3 regions of the Demequina lutea genome follow, and region 1 is predicted to be linked to each of the others. Evidence: riboswitches for the same ligand, from Rfam matches in the RefSeq annotation. Region 1 holds a riboswitch; each other region holds the start of a gene.
What was found. A riboswitch is a leader RNA that binds a small molecule or an ion and turns the genes downstream of it on or off. The one in region 1 is predicted to bind thiamine pyrophosphate.
Positions count from the first base shown of each region.

Region 2: another riboswitch for thiamine pyrophosphate. It lies ahead of BKA03_RS06070 (MFS transporter); the one in region 1 lies ahead of BKA03_RS11645 (ECF transporter S component).
Region 3: another riboswitch for thiamine pyrophosphate. It lies ahead of BKA03_RS12820 (ATP-binding cassette domain-containing protein); the one in region 1 lies ahead of BKA03_RS11645 (ECF transporter S component).

Region 1 covers NZ_JACBZO010000001.1:2,418,006-2,423,542, reverse strand. The annotation lists gene BKA03_RS11660 (RNA polymerase sigma factor) at 1-435, shown strand, start outside; gene BKA03_RS11655 (phospho-sugar mutase) at 657-2,600, opposite strand; gene BKA03_RS11650 (purine-nucleoside phosphorylase) at 2,600-3,394, opposite strand; TPP riboswitch at 3,455-3,559, shown strand; gene BKA03_RS11645 (ECF transporter S component) at 3,637-4,305, shown strand; gene BKA03_RS11640 (ATP-binding cassette domain-containing protein) at 4,283-5,537, shown strand, end outside.
Region 2 covers NZ_JACBZO010000001.1:1,239,306-1,244,842, forward strand. The annotation lists gene thiE (thiamine phosphate synthase) at 1-532, shown strand, start outside; gene BKA03_RS15815 (bifunctional hydroxymethylpyrimidine kinase/phosphomethylpyrimidine kinase) at 651-986, shown strand; gene BKA03_RS06070 (MFS transporter) at 983-2,305, opposite strand; TPP riboswitch at 2,299-2,407, opposite strand; gene BKA03_RS06075 (DUF1905 domain-containing protein) at 2,493-2,786, shown strand; gene BKA03_RS06080 (NAD(P)H-hydrate dehydratase) at 2,841-3,689, opposite strand; gene def (peptide deformylase) at 3,770-4,264, shown strand; gene BKA03_RS06090 (NAD(P)H-hydrate epimerase) at 4,291-4,977, opposite strand; gene BKA03_RS06095 (DUF3145 domain-containing protein) at 5,185-5,537, shown strand, end outside.
Region 3 covers NZ_JACBZO010000001.1:2,668,194-2,673,730, reverse strand. The annotation lists gene dnaK (molecular chaperone DnaK) at 1-334, opposite strand, end outside; gene BKA03_RS12830 (hypothetical protein) at 521-1,579, opposite strand; gene BKA03_RS12825 (rhodanese-like domain-containing protein) at 1,656-2,135, shown strand; gene BKA03_RS12820 (ATP-binding cassette domain-containing protein) at 2,189-2,479, opposite strand; TPP riboswitch at 2,751-2,874, opposite strand; gene BKA03_RS12815 (ABC transporter permease) at 3,006-3,842, shown strand; gene BKA03_RS12810 (ABC transporter ATP-binding protein) at 3,839-4,582, shown strand; gene BKA03_RS12805 (glycosyltransferase family 2 protein) at 4,592-5,537, shown strand, end outside.

The sequences.
Region 1 (5,537 bases):
CCCGACGCGCTCGCCGAGGTGATGACAGTGGTGTGGCGCCGGGAGGGTGACCTGCCAGCGGATGCCACCGAGGCACGCATGTGGATGTTCGGGATCGCCAAGGGGGTGTTGGCGAACGCGGCGCGGGGCAAGGTGCGCCGCGCCAAGTTGGCCGGCCGGTTGCGAGCGGTGACGGCGGCATCGGATGGTGCGGCATCTGCGACAACGCCGCCTGCGGATCAGGGTCACGACGTGCGCGACGCGATCGCCCGCCTCGACCCCGAGCTCGCCGAGGTGGTGCGCCTGGTCCACTGGGACGGCTTCAGTCTGGGGGAGGTCGCCGCGCTCGAAGCGATCCCTGCCTCCACGGTGCGCAGCCGCTACGCGCGCGCGAAGCGGGAACTCGCGGTGGCGCTGGGCATCGCTGCAAGAGAGCCCGTGGTGGAGCGAGCCTAGAACGCGCTTGGGGGAGCTGGCGCGAGCACGCTCCAGATTGGTGGACGCCGCGTCGATTCGGCGCTCATGACCACTCATGAGGGTCCCATGCACCTCAGTCGGCGCTGGTGACCACTCGCGTCGAGCCACCACGGCACGCGCTCACAACGGGCGAGTGGGCGTGAGCGCCGACTGGGACGCAGCAGCCACCGCTGAGTGGTCACCAGCGCCGACTAGGGCGTTTAGACGCCCAGCAGGGCCTCCACATCGGCACGCAGGGCTGCCATGGCCTCGGTGGCACGAGCGCGCGCACCGCGCACGTCACCACCGCGCACGTCACCACCGCGCACGTCACCACCAACGCCATCGACACCAACGCCGTCGACACCAGCGCCATCGACACCAGCGCCGTCACCAACGGCCAAGGGCTCGATGACCTCGAGGTACGCCTTGACCTTCGGCTCGGTCCCGGATGGCCGAATGATGACCCGCGCGCCCGACTCCGCGGCAAGGTGCAGCCCGTTCGTGGGCAGCAGTCCCGCGAAGCCTTCGTTCATGTCGTCGGTGGCGATTACGGGCGACCCGGCGAGCGTTGCAGGGGGAGAGGCGAGCAAGCGAGACATCAACTCAGGGATCTGCGCCACGTCGTCAAAACGGGCAGATACCTGGGACGACAGGTACACGCCGTACTCGCGCGCGAGGTCGTCGATCGCGTCGGCCAACGTGCGGCCGGCCGCCTTCAACTCGGACACCATCTCCGCGATCATCACTGCGGTTGAGATCCCGTCCTTGTCCAGCACTAACTCGGGTGCAACGCAATAGCCGAGCGCCTCCTCGTAGCCGTAGACCAGGCCGGGAGCCCGCGCGATCCACTTGAAGCCGGTGAGCGTCGAGGCGTGGCGCAGTCCGTGGCGCGCGGCAATGGCCGCGAGTTGCTGAGACGAGACGATCGAGTTCGCCAGCGTGGGGGTGGCCGACGCGGGGGCGACGGGGGTGGTTGACGCGGGGGCGACGGGTGCGGTTGACGCGGGGGCGACGGGTGCGGTTGACGCGGGGGCGGAGGGGACGGCAGACGGCGGTGCCGAGGCGTCACGGGTCATCGCGGCGAGCCGTTGAGCGATGCGCTCGCCCAGCAGCGAGCCCACCACGTCGCCGTGCAGCATCTGCCAGCCGCCGTCGATCACGGTCGCGACCGCGCAGCGGTCCGTGTCGGGGTCGTTGGCAATCACCACATCGGCCTCGATGGTCGTGGCCAGCTTGAGTGCGAGGTCGATCGCGCCGGGCTCCTCGGGGTTGGGGAAGGCGACGGTGGGGAAGTCAGGGTCCGGCGTGGCCTGCTCGGGCACGGAGGTGAGGTCGGTGAAGCCCGCGCGGCTCAGCGCGTTGCGCACGGTCGCATCGCCGACGCCGTGGATGGGGGTCAGGACGACGCGCAGCGCCGCGCGCCTTGCGGCCACGGATGCGGGTGACGAGGCGTCGCCGGAAGCGGCCACGGTGGCGGGCACCAGCGCGGCCACCTTCGCCGCGTACTCGTCGACGATGCTCGGGTCGAGGACCTCCCAGCCGGACTCGGCGTGGGGCACCGACGCGACGGATGGCACCGCGGCGATGAGCGCGGCGATCCCGGCATCGTGCGGCGGAACGATCTGTGCGCCCGCGGCCTCGGGCGTGATCGAGGCGCCCAGGTAGACCTTGTAGCCGTTGTCCCATGCGGGGTTGTGCGAGGCGGTGACCATCACGCCAGCGTCGGCGCCGAGCGCCCGCACCGCGTAGGCGAGCAAAGGGGTGGGGAGCGCGGAGGGCAACAGCAGGGCCCGGTGTCCCGCCGCGACGGCCACGGCAACGGTGTCCACGGCGAAGTCATGCGAGCGGTGGCGGGCGTCGTAGCCGACCACGATTGTGCCCGGATGGCCAAGTTGCGCGGTCATGTATGACGACAGACCCGACGCCGCGCGAATGACGACGGCGCGGTTCATGCGGTTCGGTCCGGCGCCGATGCGGCCGCGGAGGCCGGCGGTGCCGAACTGCAAAAGCCCCGAGAATCGGTCCTCGAGATCGACCAACGCACCTGGCTGCTTGGCGACCGCGGCGTCGAGTACGGACTCGAGCTCGGCCTTGGTGGCGTCGTCGGGATCGTCCGTCAGCCAGATGATCGCCTTGCGGAACAGGTCGTCGGTTTCGGACATCACATCTTCCCGACGACATCCGCGAGCAGGCGAGAGATGCGCGGCCCCGCCTCCCGACCGGCGTCGAGCACCTCTTGGTGATTGAGGTGTTCGCCGCCGATGCCCGCTCCAAGGTTCGTCACGAGCGACAGGCCGAGAATCTCCATCCCCTCCGCGCGGGCGGCAATCGCTTCAAGCGCTGTCGACATGCCCACGAGGTGCGCGCCCCAGCCCGCCGCCATCTGCACCTCGGCGGGGGTTTCGTACTGGGGGCCGGTGAACTGGATGTAGACGCCCTCCGGAAGCGTGGGGTCCACCTCGCGCGCGAGCGAGCGCAAGCGCGAGGAGTAGAGGTCAACGAGGTCCACGAAGGTGGCGCCCTCAAGCGGGGTAACCCCGGTGAAGTTGATGTGGTCACTGATCAGAACCACCGAGCCGGCCCCCACCTCGGGGCGCGTTGATCCGCAACCGTTCGTCAGCACCAGCTGCGTGCAGCCCGCCGCGGCGGCCATGCGCACCGCGTGGGCCACCTTGGCAGCGTCGCGCACTTGGTAGTAGTGCTGCCGCGCGCCCAAGACAAGCACGTGGCGTCCGTCGGCCAGGCGAAGCGAGCGCAGCAAGGGGCTGTGACCGGGGACGACGTGCGCGTCAAAGCCGGGAATCTCGGCCGCGGAAACGGAGGCGACCTCCTCGCCGATGAGTTCTGCAGCGCCGCCCCATCCGGACCCCAGGACAAGGGCGATGTCGTGGTGCGCGATCCCCGTGCGATCGGCGAGGACGGCTGCGGCCTCTGCGGCCAACGCGTGAGCTGTCATAGATCGAGCCTAATCGCCCAGAACGGCACCGGCCACGGACCTGGCGCGGGGGTGTAGCATCGTCAGCGACAGGGGAGCGCCATCCGGCGCTGAGAGTGCGGCTTGCCGCAGACCCTCGAACCTGCTCCGGTTAGCACCGGCGAAGGGAGTCGGGAAGTCTCAAGTGCTCGGCGTGCGGCATGGTGTCGAACGGCGAGTTGCTTCCCCGAGGTGTCCAACGGATTCCACGGGAGCACAAAATCATGACCACGCACCACATCAAGAAGTCCGGCATCGACCGGACGAACAGTTCCGCGCGTTTTGTACTCGCCTCCGGGAGGCCGATGGCCTGGCGGGGCATCGACCTCATCACGGCGGCCATGCTCGCCGTCGCGTTTGGCGTCGTCTTCTGGGCGTTTGACACCTTCGTCTACCCGGGCGTTGGCGTCGTGACGGCCGCCTTCCCCCCGGCCGCCGAACTGGCTCTCGGCGTGTGGCTCATCCCCGCGGTAGTGGGTGGCCTGGTAGTGCGCCGACCGGGTGCGGCCGTGCTCACCGAAGTGATCGCGGCCAGCGTCGAACTCTTCCTCGGCAATCAGTGGGGTGTTGCCGTGTTGCTGTCGGGCACGCTACAGGCGCTTGGAGTCGAGTTGGTTCTCGCGATGCTGCTCTGGCGGCGGTTCGGCGTGGTGATCGCCGCGCTCGGCGGGCTTCTCTCGGCAGCGATGGAAATCACCGGCTACGAGTGGTGGTCGTATGTGGCCGGCTACTCGTGGACCTGGAAACTCGTGTATCTCGCTTGCGGGATGGTATCCGGCGGCTTGATCGCCGGCGTCGGAGGTTGGGCGCTCGTGCGGGCCCTTGCCCGCTCGGGCGCCCTGAATGCGTTCCCCGCCGGGCAGGAAGTCCATGAGGCCGACGCACTCCGCTGATGTGACGGTCCCACCCCCGCGGACGCGCGTGGGCGGTGCTCTTGTCGACATCCAAGACCTGATCTGGCGGCCATTCGGCCGGCGGACGCCCATTCTCGACGGGCTAACCTTGCGCATCGAACCGGGAACGCGAGTGCTGCTCGCCGGGCCGAGCGGCTGCGGGAAGTCGACGTTGCTGCGCGCGATAGCGGGTGTGCTGACCACGACGGAGTCGGGTGAGCTCGCGGGCTCCGTGACTGTCGACGGCGCGGGTTTCGGCGGAGTCGTCTCCCAGAGCAGCGACCTGAACGGCCCCCATTCCCGCGGCGAGGGCGCGAACGTGGGCCTGCTGGTGCAGGACCCCGCAGACGCCGCGGTGGCCGGTCGAGTGGGCCGCGACGTCGCCTTCGGCCTCGAGAACATTGGGGTCGGCCGGGCCGACATCTGGCAGCGCGTGAGACGAACGCTGGACGCGGTGGGCTTTCCGTATGGTCCTCACCACCCGGTGGAGGCGCTTTCCGGCGGGCAGGCCCAGTGCCTCGCCTTGGCAGGCGTGCTGGTCTTGGAACCGGGGCTGGTCCTGCTCGACGAGCCGAGCGCGATGCTCGACCCCGTCGCGGCTGCGGCGGTCCGCGAGGCCATCTGGGGCGCCGTCGGCGCGTCGGGGGCCACGGTCATTTTGGTCGAGCACGAGCTCGACGCCTGGCTACCTCAGATCGACCGCGTCATCGTTCTGCGGCCCGATGGCGCCATCGGCAGGGACGGAACGGTGGCCGAGACGCTGCTGGCCGACGCGGAAGCCCTCGCAGATCAAGGCGTGTGGGTGCCCGCGGCGCGCGCTCCCCGCCCGCTTGCCGTGCCCGCGGAACTCTGCGCCCCGGTGGGTGCGCCCACGCCCACTGGAGGCGCGGTCATGTCGGCGCGCGGCGTCGGCGTGCTGCGCACCACAAGGGAGGGCCTTGGGGGCCGCGAACCCACGTCCGCAATCCGGACGTTGTGGGGGGTGGACGCCGAGGCGCGGGCGGGGGAGATCCTTGCCGTGGTCGGCCCCAGCGGCGCAGGAAAGTCCACTCTCACCGCGCTGCTGGCAGGCTTGGAGGCGCCCTTCTCCGGGGCCGTCGTCGCCGGTGAATGCGTACGGGCCGGTCTCGGGGAGGATCCCTCCACATGGGGGTCGACGCAGCTCGCTCGGCGCGTGGGATGGGTGCCGCAACAGGCCGAACTGGCCGTGGTCGGGCGCACCGTGAGGGACG
Region 2 (5,537 bases), 1.2 Mb from region 1:
TCGGGACAAAACGGCCAGCGACACAGACTTTTACGATCTTGTCATGCGCACTGCAAATGCTGTCGGCGACCGGGCACTGCTCCTGGTCAATGACCGAGTCGACGCGTTCTTGGCCGCCCGTTCTGCTGGCGCCGCAGTACACGGCGTACATGTCGGGCAGGGCGACATGTCCCCGCTTCAGGTGAGACGAATTGTCGGGGCCGATGCTGTGATCGGGCTCACCGCCCACACGGCTGCGCACATTATGGATGCGCACCGCCTTCCTGAGAGCACCGTTGATTACTTCGGGGTCGGCGCCATTCGGCCCTCCGCAACCAAACCGGACCATCCCCGACCTCTTGGCGTCGTCGGCTTCAGAGCTCTTGCAAGTCTGACGTCGTTACCGTGCGTGGCCATCGGCGGCATCACGCTGGCGGACATGCCGATTCTTCGCCGTGCTGGGGCTGCAGGAGCCGCCGCGGTCTCAGCGATCTGCGGCGCGCCAGACCCACGGGCCAACACCGAAGCGCTCATCGCCGCGTGGGACGAATGACCGCCTCACCGCCCCTGGCAGTTCCTCGGGTTCTCAGCATTGCCGGAACAGACCCCGCAGGAGGTGCAGGTATTCAAGCCGACCTGAAGAGCATCGCCGCCTGTCCGAGATTCACGATGTGATCGTTCTGGTGAAAGGCGGTCACCTGCAGGGCCCGGAATCCCCCGACGCGCTCGTCGATGCTGTGGGCCACCTCGGTGACGGCCTGCAGTTGTTCGAGTTGACTGCGGCACGAGTGAGTAGCACGAACACGCACGGGACAGGCTGCTCCCTCTCCTCCGCGGTCACCACACTTCAGGCGCAGCTCAGCCACTGGACTGTCGCCCTGACCGTCGCGAAAGCGTGGCTGCAGGACAGCATCCGCCACGCCGACCAATTGGAGGTCGGGTCGGGCAATGGTCCCATCCACCATTTTCATCACCTGTGGGATGCCGCTTCGGAGGGGCAACGTTAGTTGAGAATCCCGACTTTGTTCGTTTCCGGACCCGTGATTCCGCCGATGAATACCAGCACACCGCCGAGGACGAGGAGCGCTGCGATTGCCGTCTGCTGCCCAAGGGCCGCTTGCAACGCTGGCAGGTAGTAGGGGTACAGCGCGGGGAGCACGATCGAGAGGCTGTACCCGACCCCGTACCCGCTGGAGCGAACGGCCGCAGGGAACCGTTCGGCAAGATATGCGCCGACCGGACCGTAGCCGGAAACCGTCACTACTTGCAGCGCTACAACCAACACCAGGGCGACCGGAATTCCGTTGGTGCGGAAGATCGCGAGGAATGTGATCGGCGCGAACACGGCGGCGAGCAGTCCGAAGCCCATGAAAAAGGTGCGCCTTCCCAGCACCGTCGACAGGTGTCCTGCCGCGAGCATCGTCACGGCCGATACTGCTGTGGCGCACAGCATCGTGAACGATATCGCTTGCGCACTCAGGTGGGAGGCAACCTTGAGCTCGCCAGTCAGAGTGGGAATCGCCATATCTGTCATGAGCCATAACCCAGTCATCAACACGAAGACCTGCACGAGCGCGCGGCGGTGCGGGCCAACGAAGATTTCCTTCAGCGGGTTTCGCGCCTTTAGCGCACCAGTCCAGACTGGTGAATCCACGACCGCAAAGCGGTAGTAGACCATCATCGCGACGGCAAGCGCCGACCCGAGCAGGAACGGAATACGCCAACCCCATGCACCATACATTTCCGGAGTAGAGGTGCTGAGGAGCACAAACACAATCCCGGCGATCGTCGCGTTCGCCCACGGAGACATCCACATGATGAACCCGCTGGCCAGACCTCGCCTCCTCGGGGCGGACCACTCCATCGCCAACGGCACAGCAGATGTATATTCCCCGCCCAGGAAGACCCCGCCCAGAAAACGCAGTCCGACGATGATGAATAGGGTTCCGTTACCCAGCACGGAATAGCCGGGGACCAGCGCAATGAGGAGCGTCGTCAGTGCGATCCCCGCGAGAGCAACTTTCGTCGTCCACGTCCGCCCAAACCGGTCAGCAATCGGACCAAAAATCGCGGCACCCAGAGGGCGGCCCAGAAGTGCCGCGACAAAAACTAGCCCGGCGTTGCCAACCAAATTGTTCGGACCGAACACCTCGGCGGCTGCGGGGGTCAAGGCAATAACTGGGAGGAAGATATCAAACTGATCAACGAAATTTCCGAAGATGCCACCGCGGAGTGCGCGGCGGACAGCGGTTGGCATCGTGGAGTTTCGCCCATCCGGGCGAACGAGGGCGGCCGCCTGGTTAGAGGGCTGGACAGAGTTATTCACCGAAGCTCACTTCCTTCGCCGGCATTACCCGGACAGGTTCAACGGTCGAAGCTGCGTCAGCTTCCTCTCAGCCCCTGCATCAGGGCTCCCGTGTGGATAGACATGACTATAGCGTCAGCCGAGAAGGCGCAAGACGCCGCCAGGGGGGATTTGCCCAAGCGTCGTTGACTCGCTGTAGCCTCGGCGCGTGACCTACACCTTCGCCGCCGAGCTCTACTTGTGGGCCGCACGCACCGACTGCTGGGTGTTCGCGAACCTCCCCGAGGACGTGGCCGACGAGATCGAGGATGCCGCACCCGAGCCCCGCAGGGGCTTTGGGGCCGTCAAGGTCGAGGTCACCGTGGGCTCCAGCACGTGGCGCACGTCGGTGTTCCCCTCGAAGCAGGACGCCACGTTCGTGCTCCCGGTCAAGAAGGCGATCCTCAAGGCCGAATCTCTCAGAGCGGGGGAGACCGCCACGTTCATCCTGCGCACCGTCTGACAGGCGCACGCCCGGCCGATAGGGCTAGGTCGTGGGTGACGACGATTTGGGCAACTACGACCCCAGCAGCAGCTCCGCGATCACGGCCGGGAGTGCGTCGGCCACGTCCAGCGCGACGATGGGCCCGCCGCCAGAAGCCGCCTCCGCGGCCCGCGCGTGCACCCAGGACGCCGCCGCCCCGGCATCGGCCGCCGATAGCCCCGACGCGAGCAGCGCGCCCGCGATGCCCGCCAGCACGTCCCCGGCTCCGGCGGTCGCGAGCCATGCGGGGGCCTCCTCGAGCTCGACGACGGCGCCGCCTGCGGACGCGATGATCGTCCGCGAACCCTTCAGCAACACGGTGGCGCGAGCCGTCTCGGCGAGAAGCCGCGCGTGGCCCGCCCTGTCGCGCTCGACATCGGCCAGAGTCACGTCGTGGCGAATTGCCGCGAGGGCCCTCACGAGCTCGCGCGCATGGGGCGTGAGGAGCACTCGGTCGGGTGGGGTTTGCCGAGCGCCCGCCGCACGTGACCGCACGCAAGCCTCGAGCGCGCCGGCATCGGCCACCAGGGGCGTCCCGGAGGCAAGAGCCGCGCCAATGACGGCGTCCTGTCCTGGGTGATCGGCCACGCCACTGCCCACGATCCACGCCGAGGCGTGGGGGAGACGGTCGGAGGCATCGGCTGGATCGTGAACGACGACCTCGGGCCGATACGCGAGAACCAGGTCCTGGGCGCGGCGAGGGCCGACGTAGCGCACCATCCCGACCCCAGCGCGCGCGGCGCCGCACGCGACCAAGACGGCCGCCCCCGGATAGGCCTCGGAGCCGGCGACAATGCCGACAACCCCTCGCGAATACTTGTCGTCGTGAGCCTGGGGGCGCGGCCACACCGCCGCGACCCAGGACCGATCTACGGAATCCATACCCATAGCCTGGCACGCGCGCCGCTAGCGGCGGACCTTGAGCGGCCCCGAGGCGCTTCGCGACGTGAAAGAATGCGTCCATGGCCACGCGAGAAATCCGAGTGGTGGGCGACCCAGTGCTGCGCACCCCCTGCGAACCGATCACCGAAATCACCGAGAGCGTGCGCGCCTTGGTCGAGGACCTGCTCGAGACCGTCGATCACGACGGCAGGGCCGGACTCGCGGCAAATCAGATCGGCGTGAGCCTGCGGGCCTTCTCCTGGAATATCGACGGAGACATCGGCTACGTGCTGAACCCCGAGATTGTGGAGAACTCCGCCGAGCTTCAGGAGCTCGGTGACGAGGGTTGCCTATCGGTTCCTGGTCTCTGGTTCGCGTGTGAGCGCCCGCTCTACGCGAAGGCGATCGGCACCGACCTCAACGGCAATCAGGTGGTAGTCGAGGGCGAGGACATTTGGGCCCGGCTCGTCAACCACGAGGTAGATCACCTCGGCGGCAAGCTCTACATCGACAGGCTGGCCAAGGAAGAGCGCCGCAGGGCCATGAAGGAACTGCGCGCGCAAATCGACGCTTAGGGCGGCGACCTCCAGAGCTGCGACTTCTAAACGACGTCGACACCCACGTCGGCCACGACGATGCGGCCCGCAGCCCCGGAAGCGGGGGCGGTTACGAGGCACCACGACGGAGCGGTGAACGCAACCGTCACGTTGGCCGTTACATGCGTGCCCGTCACCTCTCCGCTATCGGCATCGAGGCCGCTCGGAAGATCGACGGAAACGATCACGGCGCTCGACGGGATGACGCTCACCAGGTGATCCGCAGGGGCCCTCAAGCCCGCCGTGCCGCCCAGGCCAGCAATGCCATCGATCACCAGATCCGCCGTCTTGACCTCGGCATCTGCCGCGCGGAGCCCCGACTCGGCAATCGCGTTGAGGAGCACGCCACCCGCCGCATCGAACAACTCCTTGCCGCGAGCGTGGGCCGACGTCGAGACCTCCACCGCAGTCACATCGGCGCCGTCCTGGGCGAGGAGCGCGCCGGCCAGCAGCGCGTCACCGCCGTTGCGGCCAGAGCCCGCGAGAATGACCACGTGAGCGTTGGGGACCAATTGGCCCGCTGCCACGAGTTCCTCCCTTACTACCCTGGCGACGGCGCGCGCCGCGCGATCCATCAGGACGTCTTCGGGGGCGCGAGACAGGGCCACCAGTTCGGCTTCCTTGATCTGCGCGATGGTCAAGGGTGCGGGGAGAGCGGCGCTGGGAATGGGGACTTCGGTATCGTCGGTCACGCCTTCAGGGTCCCACGTTCGGCGATTGTCTGCTCACTCCTCGGGCAACGGGCGCGGGGCGGCATTCGACGCAGGCGACTTTGCCGACGCCACTCCGGCAGGTAACTGGCGCTTTGGGCGTTGCTGAGGCACCATAGAGGTACATCCGGAGAGCCGGACGCCTCGATAGGTCGTAGGGGAAGACGCACCTATCAACAAGGAGGGGTCATGGCCGCCATCACCCGCGGTGTTCTTTTTGTGCATTCGGCATCTCGAGCGATGTGCCCCCACGTGGAGTGGGCGGCACAGTCAGTGCTGGGCTCACGCGCCACTTTCGACTGGATTGATCAGCCGGCTGGCACCAGCCTGTACCGTACCGAGGTCGCTTGGCAGGGCCATCAGGGCACGGGGGCGCGGCTCGCCTCAGCGCTGCGCGGTTGGGAGCATTTGCGCTACGAGGTCACCGAGGACCCGTCTTTTGGTTGTGATGGCGCCCGGTGGTCGCACACGCCTTCGCTCGGCATCTTTCACGCCGTGACGGACGTCCACGGAAACATTTTGGTGCCCGAGGATCGCATCCG
Region 3 (5,537 bases), 250 kb from region 1:
TCACCTTCTCGCCCAAGTACTCCTCGGCGTCGCGCTTAAGCTTGCCCAGGATGCGCGCGGAAATCTCCTGCGGCGTGTACTTCTTGTCGTCGATCTTCACGTTCCAGTCGGTGCCCATGTGGCGCTTGACCGAGGAAATGGTGCGATCGACGTTGGTGACGGCCTGACGCTTGGCGATTTCGCCAACGAGCACCTCGCCAGTCTTCGAGAACGCGACCACGGATGGGGTGGTGCGGGTGCCTTCCGCGTTTGCGATGACGGTGGGCTCGCCACCCTCAAGCACGGCGACGCACGAGTTCGTGGTGCCGAGGTCAATGCCTACTGCACGGGACATGGTGGCTCCTCCTTGTGCGGGGTTCTCCCGCCATTGCGACTGCCCGCTCGAGACTTGAGCGGTATGCACTCAAGTTACGCCTCGGCGCGAAGCGTGTCAAGTTGAAAGGGGCAAAGTTGAGCGAACCCTGCTCAAGTTCTCAGAATGGCAATGAGGCACCCATCCGACTCGAAGATGGCGGGGGATCTACTTATCGATGCGAAGCGTGCTAACCGCACGGCCCACACTGGGTTGAGTGCCGGTGTCACCAACCACGGTCACCTGCACGATCACGACACGGCCGTGATGCATGAACGTGTACACCGTCACCGTGCCGTGCTTGCCGCTCGCATTCCAAGCCAGGTCGCTGACCCGGCCGTGCAGGCCGGTTGACGTGGTCACGCCGTGCGGAATCGTGGGGGCTACCTGCACGACATCGCCCATGTCTTTCATGACCAATTTGCTTGCCGAGGAGACCGCACTTTCGTGGATTGCGGTGAGGGTCTGGTTCGAGGCCTCAGGGTCCGCGGCCTCGAACATCCTGACGGTGCCTGCACCTCCCGGCAACGTCCAGGTGCTCGCATAGACCGTCACTTCGTGCGAGAAGAGCCCGGAGACGTCTCCTGACTCGACGCTCGATTCGTTTGTCCACGTGGGGTCCACCTCGAGCGCTGCCTTGCCCGTCTGCGATATCCACATCAGGCCGCCCTCAGTCGCGACGTCTTGAGGCGAGATCAGCGGCGCGGTGTAGTCGTCAGGCGTTGCTGTCAGCGCCCCGAACGCGAGGCGTCCCCCCACCACGGCCACCGCGAGCACGAGGACGAGCACCACGATCTGTGAGATGCGTCGTCGTGCCTTGTGGGCGCCGGCACCACTCACTGGCTCGATCCAATCAGGGCCGGCAGGGAACGACGCTTGGGCTGCACGGGAATACTCGGCGTCGCGAGACGGCTGCGGGGGCCAGGCTGCGGACGGTTCGTGGACCGGCCAGCCAGCCGACGACGGCGTTGTTCCCTGGGTGGGCTGCCGCGGCTGTGGTGGCGGTGCGAGCGGTTCGCCGCGTTCGAGCGATGCGACGAGCCACATCGGCGCCTCGTCGTCGGGGCCGGGAACCGCCGCGAAGTCCTGTGCGGGGGACTCGGGAGGTCGCCGAGACGTGTCGCCGTCTCCTGCCGTGCCGTCGCCGCCATTCGATGGGTCGCCAGCCGATGCTTCGGCGCGCGAGCGTTCGTCCCCGCTTGGTTCGTGCTCGGGCTGAAATGTCACGGGCAACTCCTCATCGTCATCATAGGAGCCACCGGAAGGTGGACTGGCGGACCCGCCCGCGCCTACCGTACGAGTCATGTCCTCCGCGCAAACACCTGCCCAAGCGGCCGCGCACTTTGCCGCGCGGCTCCGGTTCGAGACGGATCCAGGTGACGTCCACGCGGCGCTCGAATCGGGCCAACCGGGATTCGTCTTCGTGGATACCCGCGGCGACGAGGCCTGGGACCAGGGCCACGCCAGGGGAGCCGTGCACGTGACCAAGCCGGAAATGCCGAATGTGATCCCGACGTACCCCGTCGGGACCCAGTTCGTCGTCTATTGCTGGGGCCCAGGGTGCAATGGCGCGACGCGAGCGGGCCTGATCATCTCGGAGGGCGGCTATGCAGTGAAGGAGATGATCGGCGGCTTCGAGTACTGGGCAAGGGAGGGTCTTCCAGTCGATCGCGTGGCGCGTGACGCGACGGGGGTCGAGATCATCGTGGACGCGACGAGGGCTGCGGACCCGCTGACCGTGCCAGCGGGCGTCCCCGCACAGCGCATCGTTTGCGACTGCTAGTACCGTTTCGGCGCGTGCCGCGTGCCGCAAGCACCGCGTGGCTGCGCGCGGAGTCACGCGTCGATCAGGCGGCCATCAGACATGAGAACCACGCGATCGTCGACCAACTCCCCCTCGGCAGCGTCGTGCGTGACCATGATGAAGGTGGTCCCTGCGGACCGCAGGATGTCTCGCACCTCAGCGCCTAGACGGGTTCGTAGCTCGGCATCGAGGGAAGAGGGCGGCTCATCGAGAGCCAGCAGACGAGGAGAGGGCGCCAGGGAGCGGGCCAACGCGACCCTCTGCCTCTCGCCGCCCGAGAGGTCCCTCGTGTCTCTCGGGCCGAAGCCTGCGAGGCCCACCATCTATAAGACAGCGGCGACTCGCCCGCTGCGTTGACGGCGCGGCATCCCAGAACTCTCTAGGCCGAAGGCGACGTTGCCCTCGACTGTCCTATGAGGAAAAAGCCGGCCATTTTGGAATACGAGCCCGAAGCCCCTCCCGTGGGGAGACGCTCGGGTTTGGTTCGGTCGCCGAAGGTGAGCACGCCGCCAGAGTCAAAGGGATCAAGGCGATGGCAACTGCCGCCCGCGCGGCCGCATTCGTCTGAGGCATATGGATTCCTCCCGGTTAAGGAGGGGACGAGTGTCGACTCCCTACGCCGGTGCGAGCCGGATCAGGTTCGAGGGTCTGTGGCGGTCCGCACTCTCAGCGCCCTGACCAGTTCGGTGTGAACGGAGGCGCTCCCCTGTCGTGTACCTCACTATGGTGCGGGTCCAACGCGATAAGGAGACGAGCGGACGATGCTCGGCGCGAGAGTTACCGTAGTTGCGCGCGCACCCTAGACTGGTCCGGGCTCCAACGCCGTTGACGAGTGGTTCGGGAGGTGACGTGAACTACCTAAAGGAAATCTTTGGTGCGCGTGAACTTCTGACGAACCTGACAATGCGTGAGGTGCGCGGCAAGTACAAGCGCACCGTGCTTGGCCAGTTGTGGTCGCTCGTCAACCCCCTGGCACTGATGCTCATCTACACGTTCGTTTTCAAGTTCGTGATCAAGGTTCAGCCCGATGCAGGAAGCCCCAGTGGGCTGAACGTCTTCGCCATCTGGCTCCTGTGCGGACTTCTCCCCTGGACCTTTCTGGCGACAGTCATTAACCAGGGTGCTGGATCGCTTGTGGAAAACGCGAACCTCATCCAGAAGGTGTCCTTCACTCGCATCGTGCTGCCGTTAGCCGTCGTCGGTTCCGCGGGCTACAACTGGATGTTTGAGATGGGCGTGCTCGTCATCGCCCTCACGGTCGTCGGCGGGTTTGTCATTCCGTGGATTCCTTTGGTCTTGGTCGCGATGGTATTGCTCGCGCTCTTTGCCGCAGGGCTTGCGCTCATGCTCTCGATTGCCAACGTGCACTTCAGGGACACCCAATACTTCATCTCCATTGCTCTGCAGATGTGGATGTACCTGACGCCCATCATTTATCCGGCGACATTGGTCGACACAAAGTCGGTGGAGCTCGGGGGGCTCGCGGGAACCCGCATCACGGTGGCGGACATCTTCCACCTGAACCCCATGGAACACATCGTCAATCTCTTCAGGACACTGTTGTACGACAACCGAATGCCGGACCTGTCCGACTGGGTCTGGTCCTTCTCGGCCGCCGCTGTGTCGATCGTGCTTGGGCTCATCGTGTTCCAACGCCACGCCCGCGGCCTTGCGGAGGCGCTATGACGGAGATTGCAGTCCACGTCGACCACGTGAGCAAGAGTTTTCGCATGTACTACGAGCGCAATCAGACGCTCAAGGCGGCCATCATGCGCCGCCGCACGTCCGTGCACGAGGATTTCTGGGCGCTTAAGGACGTGTCTTTCGACGTGCCAAAGGGGTCCACGTTCGGACTCATTGGCAGCAACGGCTCCGGAAAGTCGACCCTGCTCAAGTGCCTCGCGAACATCTATTACCCCAACAAGGGAACGATTTCGCACACCGGCCGCGTGGCCGCGATGCTTGAGGTCGGCTCCGGATTCCACAGTGAACTTTCGGGCAGGGAGAACATCTACCTGAACGGCTCGATCTTGGGGATGAGCAAGAAGCAGGTGGAGGCGAAGATCGATGAGATCGTCGACTTCGCCGGAGTGGGCCAGTTCATCGACCAACCCGTCAAGAATTACTCCTCCGGCATGTATGTGCGCTTGGGTTTCGCCATCTCGATCAACGTTGATCCGGACATTTTGGTGGTTGACGAGGTGCTCTCGGTGGGCGACGCCGAGTTTCAGGAGCGGTGTTTCGAGCGGTTTGGCGCGCTCAAGGAGGCAGGCAAGACCGTGATTTTGGTGAGCCATTCCACCGAGACCGTGCGCAACATGTGCGACCAGGCGGCATGGATCAATAAGGGCGAACTGATGCAGGTGGGCGATGTCGACTCGACAATCAAGGCGTACCTCGACTCCGTCCCACACGACGGGCAGTAGGGCGCCGAGTTGATTGGGAGCCTCCCGCCACCGCGGATCTCCGTTGCCCTATGCACGCACAACGGTGAGGCATTTATCGAGCAGCAACTGCTCAGCATCCTTTCCCAGGACCCCGCTCCGTGGGAAGTGGTCGTCTCTGACGACGCGTCCAAGGATGGGACCGTCGCGATCGTCGAGCGGGCGGTCGCCGACTGGAACTCGTCTCTACCAACGCCCATCGAACTGGTGATGTTGCGCAACGCGACGCCGCTCGGAGTGACTGCCAACTTCGAACAAGCCATTGCCGCGTGCGGCGGCGACCTGATCGCACTGAGCGATCAAGACGACGTGTGGCATCCCGGAAGGCTCGCGAGGGTCCTTGATATCTTGGCCGAGCGGCCGACGGTGCGCGTTGTCGCTTCGGACGCCACCCTGGTAGACCGCGAGGGCGTTCGTCTCGGCTACTCGCTCTTCGAAGCGCTCGAGGTCACGGAGCGCGACCTCGCGCTCGTCAACGGTCAACAACCTTTCGCCACGCTGATGCGCCGCAACATCATCACGGGTGCCACCATGGTGTTTAGGCGTGACGTTCTCGATGTCGCCATGCCCTTCCCGTCTTCGTGGGTTCACGACGAGTGGATCGCCACCATGGGAGCGGCGCTTGGCGACGTGGTCCTCGTGGAAGACCAACTGATCGACTACCGGCAGCACGGCGGCAACCAGATTGGGGCATTGCGACTCTCACTGCCGGACAAGGTGAGGAGGCTGTTCGAGCCTCGCGCCGACCGCAACGCACGCTTGCTTGTTCGGGCCGAGGCGCTCGCGGAACGCACGGCGTTTCACACCGAGTTGTTGAGCCCACGGGTGCGGGAGACCGCGGCGGCCAAACTCGCACACGAGCGCGCACGCAGCGCACTTCCGACGATGCGTGTACGCAGACTCATTCCGGTCTTAGCGGCGGGCGTCGCGGGTCGCT